DNA from 4 places in the Neorhizobium sp. DAR64872/K0K18 genome. Region 2 is predicted to be linked to each of the others. Evidence: predicted binding sites of a transcription regulator. Region 2 holds the regulator's gene; each other region holds the start of a gene.
The links. The regulator PhoB, encoded in region 2, activates phosphate uptake and scavenging genes when phosphate is short. The targets are predictions, from matches to a motif close to TGTCATNNANCTGTCAT.

Region 1: the regulator PhoB is predicted to act here: its motif matches at 1,848-1,864, upstream of ACQY1P_RS14315 (UDP-2,3-diacylglucosamine diphosphatase).
Region 3: the regulator PhoB is predicted to act here: its motif matches at 1,900-1,916, upstream of ACQY1P_RS22140 (NAD-glutamate dehydrogenase).
Region 4: the regulator PhoB is predicted to act here: its motif matches at 1,703-1,719, upstream of ACQY1P_RS11170 (esterase-like activity of phytase family protein).

Annotation. Positions count from the first base shown of each region.
Region 1 covers NZ_CP191446.1:1,799,995-1,803,241, forward strand. Annotated here, with positions in the region: gene dgcA (N-acetyl-D-Glu racemase DgcA) at 1-954, shown strand, start outside; gene ACQY1P_RS14315 (UDP-2,3-diacylglucosamine diphosphatase) at 979-1,794, opposite strand; gene ACQY1P_RS14320 (NADP-dependent malic enzyme) at 2,012-3,247, shown strand, end outside.
Region 2 covers NZ_CP191446.1:374,715-377,961, reverse strand. Annotated here, with positions in the region: gene ACQY1P_RS07310 (ArsR/SmtB family transcription factor) at 1-126, opposite strand, end outside; gene ACQY1P_RS07305 (DMT family transporter) at 252-1,166, shown strand; gene phoB (phosphate regulon transcriptional regulator PhoB) at 1,148-1,831, opposite strand; gene phoU (phosphate signaling complex protein PhoU) at 1,957-2,670, opposite strand; gene pstB (phosphate ABC transporter ATP-binding protein PstB) at 2,722-3,247, opposite strand, start outside.
Region 3 covers NZ_CP191446.1:3,419,784-3,423,030, reverse strand. Annotated here, with positions in the region: gene ACQY1P_RS22140 (NAD-glutamate dehydrogenase) at 1-1,803, opposite strand, end outside; gene pdxY (pyridoxal kinase PdxY) at 1,980-2,852, shown strand; gene ACQY1P_RS22130 (carbonic anhydrase) at 2,921-3,247, shown strand, end outside.
Region 4 covers NZ_CP191446.1:1,190,578-1,193,824, reverse strand. Annotated here, with positions in the region: gene ACQY1P_RS11170 (esterase-like activity of phytase family protein) at 1-1,659, opposite strand, end outside; gene hupB (DNA-binding protein HupB) at 1,850-2,125, opposite strand; gene lon (endopeptidase La) at 2,312-3,247, opposite strand, start outside.

The sequences.
Region 1 (3,247 bases), 1.4 Mb from region 2:
GAGAAATTCCCGATCGCGGGGGTGTTTACGATTTCCCGCGGTTCCAAGACAGAAGCCGAGGTGGTGACCTGTGCGATCACCCGCGACGGCCTGACCGGCCGGGGCGAATGCGTTCCCTACAAACGCTACGGTGAAACAACCGAAGGCGTCCTCGACGAGATCAACTCCCTCGCTTCGATGATGCACGATGGCATGGATCGCCACACACTGCAGACGCGCCTGCGACCGGGAGCCGCCCGCAACGCGGTGGACTGCGCCTTGTGGGATCTGGAAGCCAAAAGCCTTGGCCGATCGGTGGCGTCGATGATTGAAGCTGCCGAAAAGCCGCTGATCACCGCCTTCACGCTGTCGCTTGGCGAGCCGGAGGCAATGGCAGAGGATGCGCGCAGGAATGCGGCCCGCCCTCTCCTCAAGGTCAAGCTCGGCACAGACGATGACGAAAGCCGAATGCGGGCGGTGAGGCAGGCAGCGCCCGATTCGCGTCTGATCGTCGATGCCAACGAAGGTTGGACGGAGGACAATCTGGCCCGACATCTGGATGTCGCAGACGCCCTCGGTATCTCGTTGATCGAGCAACCGCTGCCAGCCGGCAAGGATGCAATCCTTGCCACCATCCGCCGCAAGGTGATGATCTGCGCTGACGAAAGCGTGCACGCAACCGGCGATCTTGCAAGTTTGAGAAACCGCTACGACGCCGTCAACATCAAGCTCGACAAGACCGGTGGGCTGACGGAGGCGCTGATCATGAAGGAGGAGGCGCAGCGACTGGGCTTTGCCGTCATGATCGGCTGCATGGTCGGAACGTCGCTCGCCATGGCCCCCGCAGTTCTTCTGGCGCAAGATGCCGACTACGCCGATCTCGACGGTCCGCTACTCTTGGCGCAAGACCGCCCGGACGGGCTGCGATACGACGGATCGCTGGTCTATCCGCCCCGGACGGACCTCTGGGGATAATGAGTCCCTTGCATCGTCGGGCCGTTACGCGGCCTGCATGCCCCTGATCGTCTCCGGTGCCGGCATCGTCGTGATTTCCGCGGTCTTCGCGATCTTCTGCCAGGAGATCAGCTCCAGCGTCCCGTCACGATGCTCGGCGATCGCCGTGCAGCTTTCGACCCAGTCGCCCGTGTTGACGTAGTGGATCCCGTCGATGTCTTCCATGACAGCATGATGGATATGGCCGCAGATGATGCCATCGACATTGTTGCGACGAGCCTCGTCGACGACAACCTTCTGGAACTCGCCGATGAAATTCACGGCGTGCTTCACCTGCAGCTTCGCCCAGGCGGAGAATGACCAGTATGGCAGGCCGATGCGGCGGCGCACCGCTGCAAGACCGACATTGATGGCGATCGCCGCATCATAGGCCCAGTCACCGAGATAGGCGAGCAGCCGTGCATTGCGCACCACGACGTCGAACTCGTCACCGTGCAGTACCAGGTATTTCCGCCCGTCTGCCATTTCGTAGATCATCCGGTCTGCGACCTCGATACCGCCGAAATGCATGCCGGGAAAATCGCGCAGGAATTCGTCGTGGTTTCCCGGAATGTAGACGATCCGCGTGCCCTTTCGCGCCTTGCGCAGAAGCTTCTGAACCACGTCGTTACAGCCCTGCGGCCAGTTCCAGCTGCGCTTCAACCGCCAGCCGTCGACGATATCGCCGACCAGCACGATCGTTTCCGCCTCGTGGTAGCGCAGGAAATCGAGGAGAAAGTCCATGCGGGCGGCTTTGGAGCCGAGATGCACGTCCGAAATGAACAGGGTTCTGAAATGCCTTGTCTCGATTGCATCGGCCACGGAAACGTCCCTTCGTTACCTACCTTGTCCTACCCTTCGAAAATCAAACTCGTGTTTCAGGATGATGACAGGGCGCGATCGCCGCAGTCGGCGACCACCCGAAACCGGCGGCAAAATCCGACAGCATCGCAAATATTGTAGTTTCTCGATGGATCGATTGATGTAAGGAGGGGACTCGCATGTCAGGACGGAAATCGATACGAGGAGCCATAAGAGCATGGATGGGCACGACAATCCGAAACCATCGCCGGTAACCGGAGATCTCGACGAACAGGCTCTCTTCTTCCACCGCTATCCCCGCCCCGGCAAACTGGAAATCCAGGCCACCAAGCCGCTCGGCAACCAGCGCGACCTGGCACTTGCCTATTCCCCGGGTGTGGCCGCCCCTTGCCTCGCGATCCGCGACAATCCGGAAATGGCCGCGGAATTCACCGCGCGTGCCAATCTGGTCGCCGTGGTCTCCAATGGCACTGCCGTGCTCGGCCTCGGCAATATCGGCCCGCTCGCCTCCAAGCCGGTGATGGAAGGCAAGGCCGTCCTCTTCAAGAAATTCGCCGGCATCGACGTGTTCGACATCGAAATCGACGCGCCCGGCATCGAAGCCATGGTCTCGACGATCTCGGCACTGGAGCCGACCTTCGGCGGCATCAACCTCGAAGACATCAAGTCTCCGGAATGTTTCGAGGTCGAGCGTCGTCTTCGCGAAAAGATGAACATCCCGGTCTTCCATGACGATCAGCACGGAACGGCGATCATTGTCGCCGCCGCGATCCTCAACGGCCTGGAGCTTGCCGGCAAGACGATCGATAACGTCAAGATCGTCACGTCGGGCGCCGGTGCAGCGGCGCTTGCCTGCCTGCATCTTCTCGTGTCGCTTGGTGCGAAGAAGGAAAACATCTGGGTCCACGATATCGAAGGGCTGGTCTATGAGGGCCGCGTCGAGCTGATGGACGAGTGGAAGGCGATCTACGCCCAGAAGAGCGACAACCGCGTTCTGGCCGACAATATCGCCGGCGCAGACGTCTTCCTCGGCCTGTCGGCCGCGGGCGTGTTGAAGCCCGAACTTCTGGTGCAGATGGCCGAAAAGCCGCTGATCATGGCGCTCGCCAACCCGACGCCGGAAATCATGCCGGAACTCGCCCGCGCGGAGCGTCCCGACGCGATGATCTGCACCGGCCGCTCGGACTTCGCCAACCAGGTCAACAACGTCCTCTGCTTCCCCTACATTTTCCGTGGTGCGCTCGATTGCGGCGCCCGCACGATCAACGAAGAAATGAAGATGGCGGCGGTCAAGGCGATCGCAGCCCTTGCCCGCGAGGAAGTCTCCGACGTCGCCGCGAAAGCCTATTCCGGTGAAACGCCGATCTTCGGCCCCGACTACCTGATCCCCTCGCCGTTTGATCCGCGCCTCATCCTGCGCATCGCGCCGGCTGTCGCACGCGCTGCGGCCGAA
Region 2 (3,247 bases):
GCGTGCCAGTTCGCCCGCCGTCAGCGCCTGGCCGCCCATCAGCGCGGACAGCATGTTGGCGCGCGCGACATCGCCGATCAGGCTTGCAACTTCCGCAATCGTATTTCCTGAAACCATATTGGACATGATCCAGTTCTAGCACCGGAAAACTTTGCCGTCAGCGATCAACGGTTCGGCCGTCGCCGAAGCATTTCTTTTCCTCTCTCCGCTAAGAGCGGGCGGAGATTGCATGGATGGGGATAGGAACTGGAATGGCGGACACCAAAACAAGCATGGCAACGGATCTGTTGCTGCTCCTCACGCTCGCGACGCTTTGGGGCGCGTCCTACACGCTGATCAAAGTCGGTGTGGAGACGATTTCGCCTGTCACCTTTATTGCCGTCAGAACACTGGTCGCCGGGCTCATTCTCGCTGCGGCACTACGCCTTCGCGGATTGAAGCTGCCGACCGACCGGCAGACCTGGAAGCTTTTCACGGTTCAGGCCTGCCTCAACAGCGCGGTCCCCTTCACCCTCATCGCCTGGGCCGAACAGACGACCGATGCGGGCCTTGCCACCATCTTGAGTTCAACGACGCCGATCTTCGCCTTTCTGTTGACGGCGCTGATCACCCGCCATGAAAGCGTCTCTGCGGCCAAGCTGTTTGGAGTTGCCGCAGGCATTGTCGGCATATGCCTGATCGTCGGCATGGAGGCGCTTGCCGGCTCGGGCGAGAACCTCTGGGCGCAACTCGCCATCGTGGCGGCGACGATCTGCTATGCGGCGGCTGCCATCTTCGGCAAGAATTTTAAAGGATTGGACCCGATGATGCCCGCCGCGGGATCGCTGATTGCAGGGGCGGCCATCCTCATTCCCGTGAGCCTCGTGGTCGATCGGCCCTGGACGCTGACGCCCAGCGCCGATTCCATGCTCGCCCTGTTGGCGCTGGCGGTATTTTCGACGGCGCTGGCCTTCGTCATCTATTTCCGGCTGGTCCAGACGCTGGGCTCCGTCGGCACGACGGCGCAGGCCTATCTGCGGGTGCCGATCGGCGTTGGCATCGGCGTCGTGTTTCTCGGCGAAACACTTGCCTCGACAGCCTGGCTCGGTCTCGCCTGCGTCGTGACCGGCGTGATTGCCATGACGCTGCCGGCTAGGAGACGCGGTGCTCAGGCTTCCATCGAGTAGCCGGCACCGCGGACCGTGCGGATGACGTCCTGCATGTTGGAAAAGTTGAGCGCCTTCCGGAGGCGCCCTACATGCACGTCGACGGTACGCTCGTCGACATAGATGTCATGGCCCCAGACGCCGTCGAGCAGCTGCGAGCGCGAAAAGACGCGGCTGGGCGAGGCCATCAGGAATTCCAGAAGTCTAAACTCTGTCGGCCCGAGGCGAACTTCGCGGCTCTTGCGGTGAACGCGATGGGTTTCGCGATCGAGTTCGATATCGCCGCATTTGAGGACGCTCGAAAGCACCTCCGGTCGGGCACGGCGCAGCATCGCCTTGACGCGGGCCATCAGCTCCGGTGTCGAAAACGGCTTGACCACATAGTCGTCTGCGCCGGTGGCAAGCCCGCGAACGCGCTCGCTTTCTTCGCCGCGCGCCGTCAGCATGATGATCGGCAGGCGTTCCGTCTCCGGCCGCATACGCAGGCGACGGCAGAGTTCGATGCCTGAAACGCCCGGCAGCATCCAGTCGAGAATGAGAAGATCCGGAACGCGCTCCTGAAGCCTGATTTCCGCTTCGTCACCGCGAAGCACGGTATCGACCTCGTAACCCTCGGCCTCCAGGTTATACCGAAGGAGGACGCTGAGGGCCTCTTCGTCTTCCACGACTGCGATCTTCGGCTGCATTCCGACTTGCTCCGTCACTCGTCCCGAACTGCACTTAGATCCGCCAGATCCGCTCGCGCTGCTTCAGGTCATTGGTTTTGGCAGTTATCGTCCCGAAACCGGCGGGCGATTTCGGGCGAGCTGCATCATGTCCCGGCGGAGCCGAGCATGTTGGACGTATCGTCTTTCGGACGTTCGCCCTCCGGCTGTGCGCCGGTCGCGATGTAGTAGATGGTCTCGGCGATATTGGTCGCGTGGTCGCCGATGCGCTCGATGTTCTTGGCGCAGAACAGGAGATGGGTGCACGTGGTGATGTTGCGCGGATCCTCCATCATGTAGGTGAGGAGTTCGCGGAACAGCGAGGTGTACATCGCGTCAATCTCTTCATCGCGCTGGCGGATGATCTCGGCTTTTTCCGCAGAGCGGTTGGCGAAGACATCAAGAACGTCCTTGAGCTGCACCAGCGCCAGTTCGGAAAGATGCTCCAAACCACGGGCGAGCTTGCGCGGGACGCCTGTTCCCTGCACGGCGAGCACGCGCTTGGCGGTGTTCTTACCAAGGTCGCCGACGCGTTCCAGGTCTGCTGCGATGCGCAGCGTGCCGATGATCTCGCGAAGGTCGGCCGCCATCGGCTGACGCTTGGCGATGGTGACGATCGCCTTGTCCTGGATATCGCGCTCGGCATGGTCGAGAATGACGTCGTCCGAGATGACCTTCTGGGCCAGTGCGGAGTCGGAGTTGACGAGCGCACGCACGGCATCACCGCACATCTGCTCCGCCAGGCCGCCCATTTCGGAGATCCGGCGGTTCAGGTATTTCAGTTCCTCGTCATAGGCCGAGAGAATATGGGTCGAAACCATGTGTCTGATCCTTGATGTCTGCAGTTGCGGCTGACGGGCTCTGCGCCCGCATCAGCCGAAGCGGCCCATGATGTAATCCTGGGTGCGCTGGTCATCCGGATTGGTGAACATCTTGTCGGTATCGTTTTCCTCGACCAGATGGCCGAGATGGAACATTGCCGTGCGCTGTGAAACGCGGGCTGCCTGCTGCATCGAGTGGGTGACGATCACGATCGTGTAGTTGGCGCGCAGTTCGTGGATCAGTTCCTCGACCTTGGCCGTGGCGATGGGGTCGAGTGCCGAGCACGGCTCGTCCATCAGAATGACTTCAGGCGAAACGGCGATCGCACGGGCGATGCAAAGGCGCTGCTGCTGACCGCCGGAAAGGCCGGTACCGCCTTCATGCAGGCGATCCTTGACTTCTGCCCAGAGGCCGGCGCGCTGCAGGCTTGCCTCGACAATCGCGTCCATTTCCGTCTTGCCGCGGGCAAGGCCGTGGATGCGGGGACCGTAGGCAATGTTCTCGTAGATCGACTTCGGGAACGGGTTCGGCTTCTGAAACACCATGCCGACCCGGGCGCGCAGCTCCACGACGTCG
Region 3 (3,247 bases), 470 kb from region 2:
GTCGAGCTGCAGTTCCATGTCGTGCAGGACGATGAGGTCCGCCTGCGGGCCGGCGTGGATTTCGAATGTCTGCTCGCTGACCACGTGAAAGCCGAGATTTTCGAGAAGCGGCACGCGGCGCGACAGGGAAAGATGCTGGTCGCGGTGGAAGATCTTTAGCGAAACGGTGTTCGCATCGTCACCGGGGCGCCGGTAGAAGTCGATGCGGATTGTTTCACCCGCTGCGCAGGCGGCAATATCGGGCAGGTCGGCAAAGGTTTCTTCCGGAGAGAACGCTTCCTGGAAAGCGCGGGTGACGGACAGGCGGGGTCCGTCTTCCGCAAGCAACGCGAACCTGTCCTCCCAAGGCGTGGCGATGAGGCGCACGGCCTCCTCAAGCTTTGCCTGCGCGACACGCGGCGTCTTGCCGCCGCTGCGGCCGATGATCATGTGGACGCGGGCCACGCGGGCTTCCGGAAACGCCGGGTAATAGGCCGAGACGTGGCCGTCGAAGATTTCGCAGAGATACGCGCCGACCTTTTCGCGGACGATCGAATTATAATCCTCGCGCGGCACGTAGACTATGACCGAAACGAAACGGTCGAAATGGTCGATACGCGGCAGCACGCGCACGCGCGGCCTCTCGCTCAGCTCCATGATCTGTTCGCAGAAGCTCGAGAGCACGTCGAGATCGATCTGGAAGAGATCGTCGCGCGGGTAGGATTCCAGCGTGTTTTCGAGCATGCGGCCCGAATGGCTTTCCGGGTCGAACCCGAAATTCTTCTCGATGCGGGCAATCTTTGCGCGCAAGAGCGGCACGTCGCGGACGGACTGGGTATAGGCCGTGGACGTGAACAGGCCGACGATGCGCAGTTCGCCGACCACATTGCCCTTTTCGTCGAAGCGCTTCACCCCGACGTAATCCATATAGGCGCGACGGTGCACGACGGATTTGACGTTGGCCTTGGCGACGATGAGGAAATCCGGGCCGTCGAGAAATTCGAGGATTTCTGGCGTCGTCGTGACCTGATCCTTGCCCTGACGCAGGACGAGCACATCCGGATCGGACAGAATGCCGAGGCCCCTGCCCTTGCCGCGCTCCACCTTGGCATCGGCGCCCTTGCCCGAATAGGTGTATTCGCGCATGCCGAGGAAGGTGAAATTGTCGTTCCTGAGCCAGTCGAGAAAAGCATACGCCTCGTCGGCATCGGCCTTCTTGCCTTTTTTAGCGTTGACGAGTTGGGCCTGGGCGTCTTTGAGAACGCCGAGCATCGCGGACCAGCCGGTAATGGCCTGGTGCACCTGGTTAAGAACAAAGCGGATTCGCTCGACCAGCCCGTCGGCTTGCTCGTCGTTGAGCTGAGGCACATGGATCTGGATCAGGCTGACGTGATGGGCCGGGTCGCCGGGTCGCTCGCTCGAGTGAAGCGTCGGCTGCTTGCCCGGTTCGATGACCAGGATCGGATGGACGGCCATCGTGAGGTCGCGATAGGCCGTCGTAACTTCACCCATGACCGAATCGAACAGAAACGGCATGTTGCGATCAATCACCGTAATGATCGAAACCGGCATTCCATCGGGCTCGACACCATCAAGGGTTTCGATTGTGATGTCGGCCTTGATTCGCGTCCAGGCTTTCAGCCGTCTTGCGGCATGTCCCGCGCACAGGGCGAGCATTTCTGGGGTGTAGTTTTCGAGATCGTCACTGCTGGCGCGGCTGAAGATCAGGAAGGGATCGAGATTGTCCTCCATGCCGGAAGCGGCCGCAATCTTGCCCGCCTTCTCGATCTGCTTGTCCCGCTTCGGGTTTTGCCGGCCTGCCATCTGTCTCTCCCTAAATTTTTTCTCAACGTGCGATAAAACGCAGCCAATGTCATTATGCTTTGCCGCGGTGTCTCACCGGTGCTTGCGGCTGGAATTTGTCATAGGCGTGTCACGTCTTGTTGACATGCCGACACAGAGATCCGATCAACGGTTCGATAACGTCGAAAGCAAGCATCATGCAGGGTAATTCAGGCGCGGTCATCGTCATTTCCAGCCATGTGATCCGTGGCTCGGTCGGTAACCGGGCCGCCGTCTTCGCGCTCGAGACCCTGGGATATCCCGTCTGGGCCATGCCGACCGTCGTGCTGCCCTGGCATCCCGGGCACGGTCCTTCGACGCGCCTGACGTTTCCCGAATCGGATTTCGACAAGGCTATAGACGATCTCATCCGGGCGCCATGGCTCGGCGAAGTGAAGGCGGTGCTGACCGGGTATTTCGGAAATGCCGCGCAGCCGCGCGCCGTGGCACGACTGATCGAGGCGCTGCGGAGAAACAACCCGGACCTTATCTATGTCTGCGATCCCGTGATGGGCGATCTCGGCGGGCTCTATATCCCGCAGCCGACAGCCGAAGCAATCCGCGACGAGCTTCTGCCGCTTGCCACCATCGCCACGCCGAACCGATACGAGCTTGCCTGGCTCTCGGGTGCACCGCTCGATGATAACAATGCGATCATGGAGGCAGCAGTCGCGCTCGGGCCGCCGCGGATGCTGGTGACCTCGGCGGTGCCGATGATGACAGGCAGTACAGGCAATCTCTATCTCACCGGCAATCATGCGCTGCTGGCTGAACACCGGCTGATCGACCACGCCCCGAACGGGCTCGGAGACCTACTCTCAGCGGTTTTTCTCGCCCGCGTCATGTCCGGCATGGATGAAGAGAAAGCCCTGCAGACAACGACTGCCAGCGTGTTCGAAGTGCTGGCGCGTTCGGTAAAGCGCGGGGCCAACGAGCTGACGCTGGAAATGGATGCCGCCAGCCTCTCGACGCCGATGGCGATGGTCCAGATGCGCCGGCTCGTGCATCCCCTTAAGAGGCGCAAGCCGTAAGCTCAAAGAGCATGCCCATCCACACAATGGCCGTTGATTCTCGTCTGGCTGCACGATAATCGTGAGCCATGAGCGAATTTCCAGAAAAACTGCTTTCGGGCTACCGTAACTTCATGAGTGGTCGCTACAGCGACGAGCGGGAGCGCTACCGCGCGCTCGCCGATACCGGCCAGAAGCCGCATACGCTCCTGGTTGCCTGTTGCGACAGCCGCGCGGCGCCCGAGACGATCTTCGACTGCGGTCCGGGAGAACTCTTCGTGGTCCGCAACGTCGCCAACATGGTACCGCGCTACGAGCCCGACAGCCAGTTTCACGGGACATCGGCTGCGGTTGAATACGCGGTGCAGGTGCTCGAGATCCGCAATATCGTAGTCATGGGCCACGGCCGCTGCGGC
Region 4 (3,247 bases), 820 kb from region 2:
TGCCAGAAGTTCTGCCGGAAGCGCGATCTCGGACTTGATCTCGCCCTTGGCGCTGACGTTGTAGATGCCGTGACCGACGAACTTGGCACTGTCGCCTTCGGAAGCGAGCCAGAAGCCGCCCTTGCCGTCGAGTGCGATACCTTCAATATCGAGTTTCTGGGCCGGCTGACCGTTGCGGGTCACACGCACGACACTGGTGATTTCGGCCGGCTTCTTGGTGGCGTCGATGGTGAAGATCGAGGGCTGCATGGCATAGACGCTATCGCTCACGCCATAGAGAATGCCGTCCTTTTCCGCATCACCGACGAGGCCCGACATGGCGCCCCAGCCGAGCGGCTTGCCGTCGACATCCTTGGAGACCAGCATCGGATAGGCCTTTTCGCCTTCGCCAAGCTCGTAGATCATGACATGCGAGCGGGCACCGCCATCTTCGTCGAGATCGGCTTCGTTGGCGGAGGCGAGCAGGTTGCGGCCGGGAATGGCAACGGCACCTTCAGGCGAAATGCCCGAGGGCAGAAGCTGCACCAGTTCCGGTTCCGCACCGGTATCCTTGTAGACCGCGATCATCGAACCGCGTTCCGACAGGACAAAGAAATACTTCTGACCGTTGAAGGTCGCAGCTTCCAGGCCTTCCGGCTCGATGCCCTTGTTCTTGGCACGCTTTTCCGGGAAGTGACCAACGCGGGCTACGGCATATTCGAGCGACGTGCCGGCGTCATAGAGAACCTTGCCGGTGCGGTCGAAAATGGTGAAGCCGCGCGACCCGCCCTTGTAGTCACCTTCGTTGGCGACAACGAAACGATCGGTACCGAGCCACTTCACCGCATCCGGTTCGCGGGGAATGGCCGTGAGCTTGCCGGAGAAGGTCAGTGCGCCGTCGGTCTTGGTGTCAACGCCATCGAGATCAACCGTGCCGGCCGTGAAATGGGCGGTGACCTTTGCGGTCTTGCTGTCGACGATGACGATGTGATTGTTTTCCTGCAGCGTCACGACGATTTCGCCGTTGGCATTGATATTGACGAATTCCGGCTCGGGATCCTCAGGAGCGACGGTGGACAGTCCCGTCAGATCGACGTGACGGATGCTGTCGCAGATGGGCACCCCGTTGTTCAGGGTGACGATCTGCAATTCGCCGGCCGGCAGCTGCAGAAGAGCGCCGTCGTTGAGCTTTTCGTCGCGCTGGTTCTCGATGGCAATGGCCGCAAACGTGCCATCCGGCGAGACGACGATGCTATCCGGCTGGCCGCCGAGATCGCAAGTGGCCTCGATCTTGCGGGAGGCGATATCGACCACCCCGAGCTGGCCCGCGGGCTTGGTGAGGTCCTTGGTCCGGTCGATGGTGACGAGAACCTTCGCACCGGTTGCGGCGACCGAGTTCGGCTCGCCGTCGATCTTGACCGACCCGGCGGCCTTCGGAGCCTTCGCATCGGTGATGTCGATAAAGCCGATCGTGCCGCCAGGCGCATCGGAATAGATGAGCGTGTTGCCGTCTGCGGTCGCCGTGATGATTTCCGACGAGGTCGCCTTGTCCTCGCCCTTGGGCAGGTTCTGGGCGACCGGGAAGGATGCAATGCGGTTGAAGACTTGCTCGGCGCCGGCAGGAGCTGCAACGGAGCCGAGGAGGAGCGCGGTCAAAGCGGCGCGTGTCGAAAATGTCATGGGAAGCCTCCGTGAAACTACACTCGGCTTGTGCTGCACTGTCATGACAGGCGGATGACACTTTTTGGCGTTGAACGACGGTCTGTTGGATTGGCCAAAACAAATGCGTCCAGCAATGCAAAAGGCCCGGTTTTCACCGGGCCTTTCGAGACGTTTTGCATCATGGCGGCAAGCCGCCAGATGCTTTCGATTAGCTGTTAACAGCTTCCTTGAGACCCTTGCCGGCCGAGAACTTCGGCACGTTACGAGCAGGGATATCGACTTCAGCGCCCGTGGACGGGTTGCGGCCCTTGGATGCTTCGCGACGCGAAACGGAGAAGCTGCCGAAGCCAGCGAGGCGGATGTCGCCACCATTCTTCAGTTCGGCCTGGACAGTCTCGAAAACGGCATCGACTGCAGAGGCGGCATCAGCCTTGGAGAGGCCGGCTTTTTCGGCCACTGCGGACACCAGTTCGGTCTTGTTCATATTTCCACCCTTTCAACGGTTTTGGAACGACTCATTTGGTCGGCGCCGACAATAGTTTTGCGTCGGCACTTGGCAACCCAAAGGCTCCGAAAAAGCCTGAAAAACAAGGGGTCTTGGGCATTTTTCACAAAAAAAGCCGGCTTTCGCCGGCTTTTTTATCAGTTCGTGGCGGCTTCAAGGCACCGCTTAGTGAGCGATCGTTGTCGACGAGTTGTCGGCACCGTCAACTGTCGCAATGACCGGAGTCTCTACCGTGCCATCCCACTCGATCGGTTCGGGAAGGCGAACCAAAGCGTGCTTGATCACCTCGCCCATACGCGACACCGGGATGATCTCCATTCCGTTTTTCACGTTGTCCGGAATGTCCGCGAGGTCCTTCGCGTTCTCTTCCGGGATCAGCACAACCTTGATGTTGCCGCGCAGAGCCGCAAGGAGTTTTTCCTTGAGACCACCGATCGGCAGCACCCGGCCGCGCAACGTGATTTCGCCGGTCATGGCGACATCCTTGCGAACAGGAATGCCGGTCATGATCGAAACGATCGCGGTTGCCATGCCGACACCGGCCGACGGACCGTCCTTCGGCGTCGCACCTTCCGGCACGTGCACGTGGATATCCGACTTGTCGAAGCGCGGCGGCTCGATGCCGAAATCGACGGCACGGGAGCGGACATAGGATGCCGCAGCCGAAATCGATTCCTTCATCACGTCCTTGAGGTTGCCGGTGACGGTCATGCGACCCTTGCCCGGCATCATGACGCCTTCGATGGTGAGAAGCTCACCGCCGACTTCTGTCCAGGCAAGACCCGTAACGACACCGACCTGATCCTCGCCTTCGGCTTCGCCGTGACGGAAACGCGGAACGCCAAGGTAATCCGAAATGTTGGCAGCGGTAACCGCGACCGACTTCGTCTTGCCCTTGATGATCTCGGTCACGGCCTTGCGGGCGAGCTTCATCAGCTCGCGCTCGAAGGAGCGAACGCCGGCTTCGCGCGTGTACTGCTGGCTGATCGCCATCAGGGCATCGTCCGACACCGAGAATTCTTTCGGCTGCAGCGCATGGTCCCGGATAGCCTTCGGCAGAAGGTGACGCTTGGCAATCTCGCGCTTCTCATCCTCGGTGTA